DNA from 3 places in the Enterobacter asburiae genome. Region 3 is predicted to be linked to each of the others. Evidence: predicted binding sites of a transcription regulator. Region 3 holds the regulator's gene; each other region holds the start of a gene.

Evidence for each region. The regulator Fur, encoded in region 3, represses iron uptake genes when iron is present. The targets are predictions, from matches to a motif close to ATAATAATGAGAACNACTATCAA.
Region 1: exbB (tol-pal system-associated acyl-CoA thioesterase) is a predicted target of Fur. The motif match lies at 1,641-1,663, and genes of this name have one in related genera.
Region 2: zupT (zinc transporter ZupT) is a predicted target of Fur. The motif match lies at 3,507-3,529, and genes of this name have one in related genera.

What each region holds. Positions count from the first base shown of each region.
Region 1 covers NZ_CP011863.1:4,250,734-4,255,891, forward strand. Annotated here, with positions in the region: gene yghB (DedA family general envelope maintenance protein YghB) at 1-142, opposite strand, end outside; gene metC (cystathionine beta-lyase) at 286-1,473, opposite strand; gene exbB (tol-pal system-associated acyl-CoA thioesterase) at 1,725-2,456, shown strand; gene exbD (TonB system transport protein ExbD) at 2,461-2,886, shown strand; gene ACJ69_RS20645 (hypothetical protein) at 2,929-3,378, opposite strand; gene ACJ69_RS20650 (hypothetical protein) at 3,380-3,784, opposite strand; gene ACJ69_RS20655 (ESA_00282 family adhesion-associated protein) at 3,888-4,391, shown strand; gene ACJ69_RS20660 (TIGR00645 family protein) at 4,473-4,961, shown strand; gene ACJ69_RS20665 (aldo/keto reductase) at 5,055-5,158, opposite strand, start outside.
Region 2 covers NZ_CP011863.1:4,216,054-4,221,211, reverse strand. Annotated here, with positions in the region: gene tolC (outer membrane channel protein TolC) at 1-442, shown strand, start outside; gene ACJ69_RS20490 (DUF1190 family protein) at 633-1,301, shown strand; gene ACJ69_RS20485 (glutathionylspermidine synthase family protein) at 1,304-2,464, shown strand; gene ygiD (4,5-DOPA-extradiol-dioxygenase) at 2,557-3,345, opposite strand; gene zupT (zinc transporter ZupT) at 3,542-4,315, shown strand; gene ribB (3,4-dihydroxy-2-butanone-4-phosphate synthase) at 4,347-5,000, opposite strand; FMN riboswitch at 5,107-5,158, opposite strand, start outside.
Region 3 covers NZ_CP011863.1:400,298-405,455, reverse strand. Annotated here, with positions in the region: gene ybfF (esterase) at 1-601, shown strand, start outside; gene ybfE (LexA regulated protein) at 730-1,017, shown strand; gene fldA (flavodoxin FldA) at 1,173-1,703, shown strand; gene fur (ferric iron uptake transcriptional regulator) at 1,995-2,441, shown strand; gene chiQ (ChiQ/YbfN family lipoprotein) at 2,532-2,858, opposite strand; gene chiP (chitoporin ChiP) at 2,906-4,303, opposite strand; gene glnS (glutamine--tRNA ligase) at 4,750-5,158, opposite strand, start outside.

The DNA of each region.
Region 1 (5,158 bases), 860 kb from region 3:
AAAACGAGGCTGGCAGTAATCCATTTTCCAGAAACAGAGTTGCGAACATCACGAGGTAAACGATACCAACGATGTGAGGATCCGCCAGCGCGGCAAAGTCGTGATGCCAGAGCGCCGCGATAATATCTTGAATAACAGCCATGGACTTTCCTGTGGAACAGCAGATATAGAGCTATTGTACTCCCTTATTCGCCCGTCGGGTTTGATCCCGGGCGCAACTCATGCAGACTTTTCTCATTGCCGTGTCCACAAAAGCGTCCAGAGAGTACATTTTCAGCCAGCACTCTACACGATACGCTCGAACCCTGCTGCTAAATCGGCAATCAGATCGTCAACATTTTCTAAACCGATATGCAGTCGAATCAGGGTGCCGCTGAAGTCCACTTCTCCGCCGGGGCGCAGAGCCGCAACCTGTTCCGGCTGGTTAGGCAGGATCAGGGATTCAAAACCGCCCCAGGAGTAGGCCATGCTGAAGAGGGTAAAATTATCCAGATAGCTCGCCAGCTCGTCGTTATTTAGCCGCTTTTTCAGTACGAACGAGAACAAACCGCTGCTGCCCGTAAAGTCACGCTGCCAGAATTCGTGGCCTTTACTGCCCGGTAACGCAGGATGATTCACGCGCTCAACCTGCGGATGCTGCGCCAGCCATTCGGCCACCTTCAGGCTGCTTTCATGGTGCTGACGCAGGCGAACGCCCAGCGTGCGGATACCGCGGCTGGTCATGTAGGCCGTGTCTGCATCCACCATCTGGCCCATCAGGTAGGCATTTTCACGCAGCTGATCCCAGCAGCGCGCGTTGGAGACCGCAGTGCCAATCATGCCGTCAGAGTGGCCTATCAGGTATTTCGTCGCCGCCTGAATCGAGATATCAATGTCGAACCTCAGGGCTTTAAACAGCACGCCCGCCGCCCAGGTGTTGTCGATCATCACGATCGCCTCTGGGGCTTTGCTGCGCACGGCCTTCACGATAGCCGGCACGTCGTGAACTTCCATGGTGAGCGAGCCCGGAGATTCCAGGAACACAATGCGCGTGTTTGGCTGAATAAGTTCGGCAATGCCTTCACCAATCAGCGGGTCGAACCAGCCGGTCGTTACGCCGAGCTTGCTGAGGATTTTGGTGCAGAAGTCCTGGCTGGGCTCGTAGGCGGTGTTGGTCATCAGGATATGGTCGCCCTGTTCCACAAAAGCCAGAATGGTGTTGGCCACCGCAGCCGCCCCGCAGGGGAACAGCGCGCAGCCCGCGCCGCCTTCCAGCTCGCACATCGCCTCCTGCAGCGAAAAATGGGTTAGCGTGCCGCGACGGCCATAAAACAGCCCGCCTTTCGCGCGGTTGCGCGTGGCAATTTTTTTCTCCTCAACGGTATCAAACACCAGCGAGGAGGCTCGTTGAATCACGCTGTTGACCGATCCCTGCGTATATTTTTTGCTGCGTCCTGCCTGTACCAGCGTGGTATCAAGATGCTTCTTTGTCATGTTCGCTAACCCTGTTTTTATACGTCTGGACGTCCAGACTACCACGATTGGAAAAAACTGCACCCCGCGGCTTATCGAATAAACAGAAAATATTAGCAAAAATTCGCATAAGAAATTTTTACTGCGTAAGCGCAAGGAAAGTGAGCGAAAATTACGGCACCATGCAAATACTAATGAGAACTACTATCAATTCGACGACGTTTTGATATTATTACGCTCAGATTTTGTGATTTGCGTCCTGGAGATACAGAGTGGGTAATAATTTGATGCAGACGGATCTCTCCGTTTGGGGCATGTATCAGCATGCTGACATCGTGGTTAAGATTGTGATGATCGGCCTGATTCTGGCGTCCGTTGTCACCTGGGCTATCTTCTTCAGCAAGAGCGCCGAGCTGCTTTCGCAGAAGCGCCGCCTTAAGCGGGAACAGCAGCAGCTGGCAGAAGCCCGCTCTCTGGATCAGGCTGCAGACATGACCTCATCCTTCCACGCGAAAAGCCTGACCACCCTGTTAGTGAATGAAGCACAGAACGAGCTGGAACTCTCCGCTGGCAGTGAAGATAACGAAGGTATCAAAGAGCGTACCGGTTTCCGCCTGGAGCGTCGCGTTGCGGCCGTTGGCCGACACATGGGACGCGGCAATGGTTATCTGGCAACCATCGGCGCGATCTCACCGTTCATCGGTCTTTTCGGTACGGTCTGGGGCATCATGAACAGCTTTATCGGTATCGCGCAGACCCAAACCACCAACCTGGCGGTCGTGGCGCCGGGTATCGCAGAAGCGCTGCTGGCGACGGCAATCGGTCTGGTTGCCGCTATCCCGGCGGTGGTTATCTACAACATCTTCGCGCGTATGATTGGCAGCTACAAAGCCACGCTGGGTGACGTTGCCGCGCAGGTTCTGCTGCTGCAAAGCCGCGATCTCGACCTGAACGCCAGCTCGGTTAAGCCGGTGCACGCGGCGTCTAAACTGCGCGCAGGTTAAGAGTATGGCGATGCGTCTAAACGAAAATCTGGACGATAACGGCGAAATGCATGAAATCAACGTGACGCCGTTTATCGACGTTATGCTGGTTCTGTTGATTATCTTCATGGTAGCCGCGCCGCTGGCGACGGTTGATGTGAAGGTCAATCTGCCTGCCTCTTCCAGCCAGCCCCAGCCGCGCCCGGAGAAGCCTATCTACCTGTCGGTGAAGGCGGATAAATCCATGTTCCTCGGGAACGACCCGGTGACGGCCGACTCGGTCATCCCGGCGCTGGAGCAGCTTACGGGCGGTAAGAAAGACACAACGGTCTTCTTCCGTGCGGATAAAACCGTTGATTATGAAACCATGATGAAGGTAATGGACACGCTGCATCAGGCGGGTTACCTGAAGATTGGACTGGTCGGCGAAGAGAAAGCGGCCTCGAAGTGATAAAGAAGCTGGCGAAAGCCGGCTTTTTTTATGCCTGTCGGTTTATGCGTTTTTGCTATCCGTCGGTGCGGTAGAGGGGGTTGCCAGCGCGTCCTCATCCAGCGCCACGCAGGTGACGTTTGAGGTACGATACTCACCGTCGGACAGCTTGCGCGTCAGACGCAGGGTGGCGATTTCTCTGGCAAGCAGATACTGATAATTGGCCTCAAGACGTCCGAGAAGCTTCTCTTTCAGCTCGGGACGCTGTTCTATGATGGCGTTCATCACGGCACCGTAAATCTCTTCTTTGACCTGTAGCGGATAAATTTCACGGCGATTCTGCCATTTCAGACGAACCAGCGTCGCCGGGATCGATACCAGGTCTTGTGTAATACGCGTCATCTCGTCATTTTTTGTGTTTCTCAGCGCGTCGAGATTTTGCTTTAAGATAAATTCATCACTTTTTTTATCATCTAAAGTCAAATAAACGTCGTTGTTTTTAACTTCTTTCACGTTAATCTTCCCCCAGGCTATAAAAAATTGGGTTGTTTTTTTCGCGCGTAATTAAATTAAGCCAAATTTCATTGCCCGCTTCATTAATTTCTTCGGTTTTCTCGGCCATTATTTGACTTAGTTTCTGGGCATCTATTTCACCCTCGGCCTGGAGGTCATTCAGCAGGTGGACAAAGGCTTCAATTTTTATGGCGCGAAATAAGCGGTCTTTTATATGGCGATCGTGCTCTTCCAGCAACATATTTCGGGATTTGCCAGTTCGGGAAACACCAATTAATATATCGGGCTCGAAATCAGAGAGCTTTCTTTTCCCCTGAGTGAAACTGGCCTCTTTTACTGCTTCCGTCGGTTGCTGTTCCACAGGCGTAATGTGGTACTTAGCCGGGACGAGATAGTCGGGCAGCATTTTTAATTTCCTTTATTTTCAACAGGGTGGGGTTGGTAAAGGCGTGAGATTCGTTGACAATATCATGAGGCAAATTTAAAATCAAAAAAAATGGAGCCTACCCATGAACAGCATCTTTTTTACGGTCATCACATTACTATTACTGACCGCTGGTGTGCTTTTATTGATGCAGGAATTCAATAAAACAAAAGTGTCGAAAGACACCAGTGAACCCCCGCAACCTGAACTGATGACAAAAGAGGAAGGGGAAGACCATTTCTCTGTATTGATGAACTCCGTTACGCCTGTCTGGTACTGGCGGGTGAACCACGAATATATCGACTTTTTACACGCGACAATTAAGCGCATGAAAATGTCGGAAATTAATGACACGCCCGGACTGTTTGAGGCGCAGCGTCGCTGTAGCGATCTGAATTCAGCAGTCTATAAATATTATGACAATATTAAAAAGCGCTGCCTTAACGGCGAGAAGGTCTCTTATTCCGATCTGGACGTATTAAATTTGCGTCAGTGTTTTCGTGAGTTCAGTCTGGAAGCCTATCCTGAACTGGTGGGGCTTGTCTGGCCGGAGTATGCACGTCCCGAGGTTAACCCAGACAACGTCTGAATGACGTACCGTTGAGTTATTGCAAACAGCCAGCGCCGTTGAGATATACTGGGCGCTGGTTTCTTTTGCAAACAGGACTTTATGGAACGCTTTTTTGAAAATGCCATGTACGCCTCTCGCTGGATACTGGCCCCCGTCTATTTTGGCCTCTCGCTGGCACTTATCGCGCTGACGATTAAGTTCTTTCAGGAAATCTGGCATGTTCTGCCGAACATTTTTTCTATTGCCGAAGCGGATCTGATTCTGGTTCTGCTGTCGCTGGTGGATATGACCCTGGTGGGCGGGCTGCTGGTGATGGTGATGTTCTCCGGCTACGAGAATTTTGTCTCCCAGCTCGATATCGACGAGCGTAAAGAGAAGCTCAGCTGGCTGGGCAAAATGGATGCTTCGTCGCTGAAGAATAAAGTGGCCGCGTCGATTGTGGCGATCTCCTCTATCCACCTGCTTCGCGTGTTTATGGACGCGAAGAACGTGCCGGATAACAAACTGATGTGGTACGTCATCATCCACCTGACGTTTGTGCTGTCTGCGTTTGTGATGGGGTATCTGGATAAGATCAGTAAGAAGTAATTTCCCCTCACCCTAGCCCTCTCCCACAGGGAGAGGGAATAGTTAGCTCCCTCTCCCTGTGGGAGAGGGCCGGGGTGAGGGCATCAGACCGCACTATTTATCCGACGACGCCTGCCACAGATTCAACTCCCCATCCGCAACATGCTGGTCAATCCGCTTGAGTTCGTCCTCCGTAAAGCGCAGGTTTTCCAGCGCCT
Region 2 (5,158 bases), 900 kb from region 3:
GCGTTCCTCCTTCAACAACGTGAACGCCTCGATCAGCAGCATCAACGCCTATAAACAGGCCGTTGTGTCTGCGCAAAGCTCTCTGGATGCGATGGAAGCGGGCTACTCGGTCGGTACACGTACTATCGTTGACGTGCTCGACGCGACCACCACGCTGTACAACGCGAAACAGCAGCTCTCGAGCGCGCGTTACCAGTACCTGATTAACCAGCTGAACATCAAACAGGCTCTGGGTACGCTGAACGAGCAAGATCTGCAGATGCTGAACAGCGCGCTGGGCAAGCCGGTATCCACTTCACCGGACAGCGTTGCACCGGAGAACCCGGAGCAGGTTGCCGCGGTTGATAACTTCAACGCTAACAGCAACACCCCTGCGGCACAGCCGGCCGCCGCGCGTACCACCGCGCCTGCCAGCAAAGGCAATAATCCGTTCCGTAACTAAGAGTGTCATCAGGCCCACCGCGGCCTGATGCCCTCACCCCGCCCCTCTCCCACAGGGAGAGGGCGCATCTGAATCACATCCGAACGTAAGCCAACGTAAAGATCCCCCTGATTCCGCCCCTCTTCGCTTCATTTTCAACCACTCATCCTCTATCCTGAGCGTTATTACCACTGGGTCCTGGAAGACAAAGATGAAACGGACAAAATCTATAAATCACGCTTCGTTCCGCAAGAGCTGGAACGCGCGTCACCTCACCCCTGTTGCGCTGGCGGTCACGGCTGTCTTTATGCTGGCAGGCTGTGAGAAAAATGACGAAACGGTTTCGCTGTATCAAAACGCAGACGACTGCTCCGCCGCAACCGGCAAAGCCGCCGAATGTAAAACGGCTTATACGAGCGCGCTGAAAGAAGCGGAACGTACTGCACCGAAATATGCCTCACGCGAAGACTGCGTGGCGGAGTTTGGTGAAGGTCAGTGCCAGCAGGCACCGGCTCAGGCAGGCACCGCTCCTGAAAATCAGGCGCAGGCGCAGTCCAGCGGCAGCTTCTGGATGCCGCTGATGGCAGGCTACATGATGGGTCGCCTGATGGGCGGCGGTGCGGGCTACCAGCAGCAGCCGCTGTTTAGCTCGAAAAACCCGGCCAGCCCGGCTTACGGTCAATATACCGATGCCAGCGGCAAAGGCTACGGCGCAGCGACCCCAGGCCGCACAGTGAACGTTCCGAAAACGGCGATGGCGCCGAAGCCAGCGACCACCAGCACCATCACCCGCGGCGGGTTTGGTGAATCTGTGGCGAAGCAGACCAGCATGCAGCGCAGTGCGACCGGCACCTCCTCTACTCGCTCAATGGGCGGCTGATCATGGAACGAGTCAGTATCACCGAGCGCCCGGACTGGCGCGAAAAAGCCACCGAGTACGGTTTTAACTTCCACACCATGTACGGCGAGCCGTACTGGTGTGAAGACGCCTATTACAAGCTCACGCTGGCTCAGGTGGAAAAACTGGAAGAGGTGACGGCCGAGCTGCACCAGATGTGCCTGAAGGTCGTGGAAAAGGTCATCGACAGCGACGAGCTTATGGCAAAGTTCCGCATTCCGAAGCACACCTGGGGCTTTGTGCGCCAGTCGTGGAAAACGAATCAACCTTCGCTTTACTCTCGCCTCGATCTGGCGTGGGACGGCAAAGGTGAACCGAAGCTTCTGGAAAACAACGCCGATACGCCAACCTCTCTGTACGAAGCGGCGTTCTTCCAGTGGATCTGGCTGGAAGACCAGGCCAATGCCGGAAACCTGCCGGAAGGCAGCGACCAGTTTAACAGCCTGCAGGAAAAGCTGATTGAGCGTTTTGCCGAGCTGCGCGAACAGCATGGCTTTAACCTGCTCCATCTCGCCTGCTGCCGCGACACGGAAGAAGACCGTGGCACGGTTCAGTATCTGCAGGACTGCGCCGCCGAAGCGGAAGTGGCGACCGAGTTCCTCTATATCGAGGATATCGGCCTGGGTGAAAAAGGTCAGTTTACGGATATGCAGGACCAGGTGATCAGCAACCTGTTCAAGCTCTACCCGTGGGAATACATGCTGCGCGAGATGTTTTCCACCAAGCTGGAAGATGCTGGCGTGCGCTGGCTGGAGCCGGCCTGGAAGAGCATTATCTCTAACAAAGCCCTGCTGCCGATGCTCTGGGAGATGTTCCCGAACCACCCGAACCTGCTGCCAGCCTATTTTGCGGAAGATGATTACCCGCAAATGGAGAAATACGTCGTTAAGCCGATCTTCTCCCGCGAAGGCGCAAACGTCTCGATTATCGAAAACGGCAAGACGCTGGAAGCGGTTGAAGGGCCATACGGCGAAGAAGGGATGATCGTCCAGGAGTTCTATCAGCTGCCGAAGTTTGGCGACAGCTATACCCTGATTGGCAGCTGGCTCATCAACGATCAACCGGCCGGGATTGGCATTCGCGAAGATCGCGCGCTGATCACGCAGGATCTGTCACGGTTTTATCCGCACATTTTTGTCGAATAGGCCGCAGCCTGATGCCCTCACCCCGCCCCTTTCCCACAGGGAGAGGGTGCAAACACTAAAAACGGCAACCTGAGGTTGCCGTTTTGCTTTTATTATCCCACCTGCACCGACAGCATACTCAAACTCCCCATCTCGATACCGTCGACCGGGATCGTCACCGGTTCCTGACCATCCCACGCGCCAAGCACGTACAGCAGCGGCAGGAAGTGTTCCGGCGTCGGGTTAGAGAGTGAACCGCCTTCGTGATCCAGATAGTTCACCAGCGGATGCTCCTCAGCCGGGCCTTGCCAGGTCAGGTTGGCTTTGACGTAGTCGTTAAAAGAGGTTGCCCACGGGTACGGCGTGTTCTCACCGTGCCAGCGTGCGGTACGCAGGTTATGCACCACGTTGCCGCTCGCCACCAGCATGATGCCTTCATCGCGCAGGGTTGCCAGCTTACGCCCCATCTCCAGATGCCAGGCCGCCGGTTTAGTGCTGTCGATGCTCAACTGCACCATCGGGATATCCGCGTCAGGATACATTTTAATCAGCACGCCCCAGGAGCCATGGTCAAAGCCCCAGGCTTCTTTATCCAGCGTCACAGAGACGGGTGCCAGCAACTCTACCAGCTTTTGAGCCAGCTCAGGCGAGCCGGGGGCCGGATAATGCGTGTCGTACAGGGCCTGCGGGAAGCCGCCGAAATCATGAATAGTTTTTGGCGCTTCCATGGCGGTCACGCCTGTCCCACGGGTAAACCAGTGCGCAGATACCACCACGATCGCTTTCGGACGCGGCAACGTCTCGCCCAGATGACGCCAGGCGCGGGTATAGACGTTGTCTTCCAGAACGTTCATAGGGCTACCGTGGCCTAAAAACAGGGCTGGCATACGGGAAGAAGTCATGGTGATATCCTTACAGAAGGTGTCAATTTAATGGTGCTACATTACGCGCAATCCGGCAAAGATGAACGCAGATAAGCGTGAAGATCATCATCAGGAAATTTGAATGTAAGGAATGTGTAAAGCCAGGTTTTAACCCTCGCTTTGCCAGAAATGAATCATTTATATTAATGAGAATCATTATCATAAGGAGCAATGCATGTCAGTCCCCCTGATCCTGACCATATTGGCAGGTGCCGCGACATTCATCGGTGCGATCCTCGGCGTGCTCGGCCAAAAGCCCTCTAACCGCGTACTGGCCTTCTCACTGGGCTTTGCTGCCGGGATCATGCTGCTCATCTCCCTGATGGAGATGCTGCCTGCCGCGTTGGGCACAGAAGGCATGTCTCCGCTGCTGGGCTACGGCATGTTTGTCTTTGGCCTGCTGGGATACTTTGCCCTCGATCGGATGCTGCCGCACGCGCATCCGCAGGATTTAATGCAGAAAAACGTGACGCCCATGCCGCGCAATATCAAGCGTACCGCCGTGCTGTTAACGCTTGGCATCAGCCTGCACAACTTCCCGGAAGGGGTCGCTACCTACGTGACGGCCAGCAGCAATCTTGAGATGGGCTTTGGCATCGCGCTGGCGGTCGCCTTACACAATATTCCTGAAGGACTGGCCGTCGCCGGCCCCGTGTATGCCGCAACGGGATCGAAACGCACCGCGGTGTTCTGGGCGGGCATTTCCGGGATGGCCGAAATCCTTGGCGGCGTACTGGCCTGGCTGATCCTTGGTAGCCTGGTCTCTCCGGTAGTGATGGCAGAGATTATGGCCGCGGTAGCCGGGATCATGGTTGCGCTTTCGGTGGATGAACTGATGCCGCTGGCGAAGGAGATCGATCCTAACAACAACCCCAGCTATGGCGTGCTGTGCGGAATGTCGGTGATGGGATTAAGTCTGGTTCTCCTGCAGACCGCAGGAATCGGGTAAAAAACGCCGGGACTTCCCGGCGTTTTTATTATCAGCTGGCTTTGCGCTCGTGCGCCTGGCGATACTCAACCAGATCTTCAATCGTTACCACCGGCATGTTGTGCAGGCGGGCAAAGGTGATGCACTCCGGCGCGCGCGCCATGGTGCCGTCATCATTGGTCAGTTCGCACAGCACGCCAGCAGGTTTGAAGCCAGCCAGCGTCACCAGGTCGATCGTCGCTTCGGTGTGGCCGCCGCGGGTCAACACGCCGCCCGCCTGCGCACGCAGTGGGAAGACGTGGCCTGGACGGTGCAGATCGGATGGCTTCGCACCATCAGCAATTGCTGCACGTACGGTGGTCAGACGGTCAGCCGCAGACACACCGGTGGTCACACCATGCGCCGCTTCAATGGTCACGGTAAAACCGGTACCAAAGGCGCTGGTGTTGTTTTCGACCATCATCGGCAGATCGAGTTGCTTACGACGATCTTCATTAATACACAGGCATACGATGCCGCTGCCGTGACGGATGGTCAGCGCCATCTGTTCAACGGTCATGTTTTCGGCGGCGAAAATCATATCGCCTTCGTTTTCACGGTTTTCATCGTCAAGCACCATCACACCGCGGCCTTCGCGCAGTGCATCCAGTGCATGTTCAACACGTTGAGTTGAAGTGCCAAAAGAGGAAAGTAGCGTCTGATTCATGGTAAAAAAACCTCATTAACATTATGGTTACCAGAATCAGGGCAGTCTTAGGAGCGCCGTATAAGCGGCAAAAAGATAACGTGAGCGGGACCATGCCCGACTTGATCGTTACTCTCTCCCATCCGGACTCTAACCGTCGGCCCCGGAATTACACCGGA
Region 3 (5,158 bases):
TTCCGACGAGATGACCTACGCGGCGATGGCGCAGGATCTGCTGGATACGCTGGATGCCCACGATCTGCAAAAGGTGACCCTCATCGGGCATTCAATGGGTGGAAAAGCGGTGATGGCCCTGACGGCACTGGCCCCGGAGCGTATTAGCGGCCTGGTGGTGATTGACGTCGCGCCCGTGGATTACGACGTCCGTCGTCACGACGAGATTTTTGCCGCCATTAATGCGGTCACAGAAGCGGGTGTCGCGACGCGCCAACAGGCGGCTGCCGTCATGCGTGAGCATCTTAATGAAGAAGGCGTCGTCCAGTTCCTGCTGAAGTCGTTTGTTGACGGGCAATGGCGTTTTAACGTGCCGGTGCTCTGGGAGCAGTACAACAACATCGTCGGCTGGGAAACCGTCCCGGCCTGGCCACACCCTACCCTCTTTATTCGCGGCGGCAACTCGCCTTACGTTACCGACGCGTACCGCGACACGCTGCTGACCCAATTCCCGCAGGCTCGCGCCCACGTGATTGCCGGTGCCGGGCACTGGGTGCATGCGGAAAAACCGGACGCTGTGCTGCGCGCCATTCGCCGCTATCTCGCTGATACTGCAAATTGATTAAAAAGAAAGCGACTGGAAGGCTGCGGGCTTCCAGTCGTTGGCGTGCCGTTTTTGGTGATGTATGATGGCGCGCTTATCGCCCGGGCATTAGCAGGGCGGCGTGTTTCCCCCGAAGTCTCAGAATCATGGCCAAAGAACAAACGGACCGTACGACACTAGATCTGTTCGCGAATGAGCGTCGCCCGGGACGACCCAAGACGAATCCGCTTTCGCGTGATGAACAGCTGCGTATCAATAAACGCAACCAGCTTAAACGCGATAAAAATCGTGGGCTTAAGCGTGTCGAACTGAAGCTTAACGCCGACGCCGTCGATGCGCTGAACGAGCTGGCTGACGCGCGAAATATCAGCCGCAGCGAGCTCATTGAAGAGATGTTGATCGCCCAGCTTGAGACGTTACGCAGCCAGGCATAAGTCTGAAAATCCCCTTTATCGCCCTTTTCATGTAGCACAGAGTGCAGTCCTGCGCGATAGCTGTTTCCGCAGGGTTGCCAGTTCTGCTATTATTGCCCTTATCCGTGGCCGAATTGCGCCACCATACTATTAAGTTTCAAGAGGTTATTTTACTCATGGCAATCATCGGCATTTTCTTTGGCAGTGATACCGGCAATACCGAAAATATCGCAAAAAACATTCAAAAACAGCTCGGTAAAGACGTTGCTGATGTGCATGACATCGCCAAGAGCAGCAAAGAAGATCTGGAAGGCTATGACATTCTGCTGCTGGGTATCCCAACCTGGTACTACGGTGAAGCCCAGTGCGACTGGGATGATTTCTTCCCGACGCTGGAAGAAGTGGACTTCAACGGTAAGCTGGTCGCCCTGTTTGGCTGTGGCGATCAGGAAGACTACGCTGAATACTTCTGTGACGCGCTGGGCACCATCCGCGATATCATTGAGCCGAATGGCGCGGTTATCGTAGGCCACTGGCCGACCGCCGGTTACCACTTTGAAGCGTCTAAAGGCCTGGCCGATGACAATCATTTCGTGGGTCTGGCCATCGACGAAGACCGTCAGCCAGAGCTGACTGCAGAGCGCGTAGAGAAATGGGTTAAGCAGATCCGTGAGGAACTGCACCTGGACGATATTCTGAACGCCTGATTTTTATCACGGCGCAGCGGCGGCTGCGCCCGTGCTCCAGGTCAAACCGATTAAATTAATCGCTACAATCTTTTAACTTTTTCGCCCAGACCTGTACAATGTCTCCCTGATAAAATGTGGTTTTCCATTGAGCAAGTTTGTTGGTGATACCCCATTTTTATAAGCATATTTTGCCTGAGACTTGCAGTTTTCATTTAGCCATGGCAGTTCTATAATGAGACGCATTATCCCGGGTGCATTTTCTGTCACTTCCTACAGAAGTGAATCGTTTAGCAACAGGACAGATTCCGCATGACTGACAACAATACCGCATTAAAGAAGGCTGGCCTGAAAGTAACGCTTCCTCGGTTAAAAATCCTTGAAGTGCTTCAGGGTCCAGACAATCACCATGTCAGTGCGGAAGACCTTTATAAACGTCTTATTGACATGGGTGAAGAGATTGGGCTGGCTACCGTCTATCGCGTGCTGAACCAGTTTGATGACGCGGGCATTGTTACCCGTCATAATTTCGAAGGCGGTAAATCTGTTTTCGAACTGACCCAGCAGCAGCACCACGATCACCTGATCTGCCTCGATTGCGGCAAGGTCATTGAATTCAGCGATGATTCCATTGAATCACGCCAGCGTGAAATCGCGGCGCGTCATGGCATCCGCCTGACCAACCACAGCCTGTACCTTTACGGTCACTGCGCTGAAGGCGACTGCCGCGAAGACGACCACGCGCACGACGCGAAATAATCAGTATTCATACTCTGAGCCAGCCGCAAGGTTGGCTTTTTTTTGCCTAAAAAAGCCCGGTAAGCGCAGCGCTTACCGGGCGTAAAGCACTTATTTATTGTTATTGCGTATCTCGTTCCAGATCTTATCGCAACGCTTCGCCACTTCCTGATCGTTACCGGTTTTACGCGCCTGGATACAGGCCTGGTAATCCATGACGCGGACGTTCTCCTGGGTCGCGAACTGCTCGTGCGCTTTCTCTTTCTTCAGCACGTTCAGCACGCTCTGACAGGCTTCAATCTTCTCCGGCGATCCTTCCGCAGTGTTAATGCAGGCGCTATACGCCTCCTTCAGACGGGTGTCCTCTTTCGGCGCCTGCGTCTGAGCGCACGCCACCAGCCCTGATGCCAGCAGCGCGACGATTACGATTTTTTTCATCATGTGCAGTCTCCATACCGGCGGGACTCAGCCCGCCGGTGCGTTCATCAGAAGATGGTGAATGGGGCGATAACCATGAATTTCACGTCACGTTCATCCTGGAAGATGTTGCCGTAACCGCCCGCATAGCTCGGGATATCAGAGTGGTTGTCATACTGGGTGAAGTGCAGTTTGAACATCGTGCCTTTCGCGCGGCCATCCTGCAGGGTATAGATAGCATCGAGGCTGTAGGAAGACTCTTTCAGGCGATAGTTGGGATCGTAGTATGCATCCGGCGTGGCCATATCGGCAGGTTTTGCGTCCCAGGCGTAAGCGTAAGAAGCGCCCACTGCCCAGCCAGGCAGGTTCCAGTTTTTCAGATCATACATTGCGCCGAAGAAGACCGCTTTCTCGCCGTCGGCGTTGAAGTCAGAACGGTTATCCCACCAGATATCAAGACGACCGTTGGAGGAGGCGTAGGTCGGGGTCATACGCTGCAGGAAGTAGCCCTGCTGCCCTTCCGCCTTCACCCATGTGCCTTCCAGACGCAAATCAACCTGACCAACCTTGTAGCCGAAGGTTAACGCCTGCAGCCACGCGGTGCCGTCATAAATGTCGTTGACGCCACCGTTGCTGACCTTGTCGCGCGTACCGTAGAACTGGTAGCTGGTGCTCAGCGGGCTACCCACGACATCGAATTTATAGCTGGCCTTGGCAAAATACTGATCGATATAGCCCTGTGCCTGACCGAATGCCGCTTCAAGCACCAGATCGTTTTTGAAGTCGTACTTCGCGCCCAGCGAGTGCAGGTAATCGACTTTGGTTTTTTTATCGTTCTGGTAGAACTTGTCCATTTCGATGTGCCACGGCGCTTTGTACTCGTTGGTCCACATATAGGAGAAGCTCAACGCGCCCGCATCACCGTAGTCAAAGTTCGCCCCGGCTTCTGCACCCTGATAGGTACCCGGCATAAAGCTCCAGTGCGGTGCTAACAGAGTCTGGCCAGTTGGCTGAATATAACCGCCGCGCGCCCAAACCGGACCGTATTTAAATTTTGCAGCGGCTTTGTAAAGGCTGATACCGCTCTTATCCCCGGACCAGTCTTCTTTATAGGCTTTATTGCTGGAGGAGAAGGCAATTTCGTTCGGGTGCGCGCTGTCGCCGTTTTCCGCCATTTCAATCGCGGTAAACGCAGCAATATCCAGACCGAACATATCCGCGGCATAGCCTGACTGGAAGTCCAGGTTGGCGTTCCAGGTGGAGTGAGAAAGGTTGGTTTTGTATTTGTCTTCGGTGACGTCTTTACGGTCACGTTCACGCTGCCAGTAATAAATACCGCCCGTGAGGGTAGAATCGTCGATGAAGCCTGCCGCTTTCGCCTCTGGTGTCACCACCAGGCCCGACATTGCTGTTACACCGGCAATAGCCAGCGCCAGCGCACTACGTTTGCCACTGAACGTACGCATAGATTATTCCTCTTTGACGAATTAAAACGCCTGAAACGGCGTAAATAAAAAAGACCAAATGGTCAGGGGTAGTTTTAAATACCCTCGAATTAACTACCGTCTTTAGGTTATTTTTCGCGACACGAATTATCAATGCTTTTTAGCGGACAAAAGTCAGGATTATGACGAAGTGCACATAATTGGTAGTGATTTGTAACATTTGCAGAGAGGCGAGCAATGACGGGGAATAATCAGGTATTTCAGTGGCTAGACGTGGGTTCTCTTTCTTTTTTTATCACCTTTTTGATTTTCGTAATGACACAAACTTTTTTTTAAAAAATAAGTAGCACCTCATTGACCTGATATTTTCATGGCGCCTCTTTAAGCCCTGGCTTAATGCCCTGATCGTTAAATAAAAAAACGCCGCATAATGCGGCGTTTGTCTCTCATTGACCAGACCAGCAATATTATTCGCCGATCTTCGTCCAGGTATCACGCAGGCCTACGGTACGGTTAAATACCGGTTTTTCCGCCGTGCTGTAACGGCTGTCCAGGCAGAAGTAGCCTTCACGTTCAAACTGGAACGCTTTGCCCGCTTCAGCGGCTTTCAGAGAAGGCTCCGCATAACCCTGCTTGATTACCAGAGATTCCGGGTTGATGGTCGCCAGGAAATCTTCCGCAGCACCTGGGTTAGGCACGCTGAACAGACGGTCGTACAGACGGATTTCTACCGGCAGCGCGTGGGAAGCGCTCACCCAGTGAATCACGCCTTTCACTTTACGGCCGTCAGCAGGATCTTTGCTCAGAGTCTCTGCATCGTAAGAACAGAAAATGGTGGTGATATTCCCTTCCGCATCTTTCTCTACGCGTTCGGCT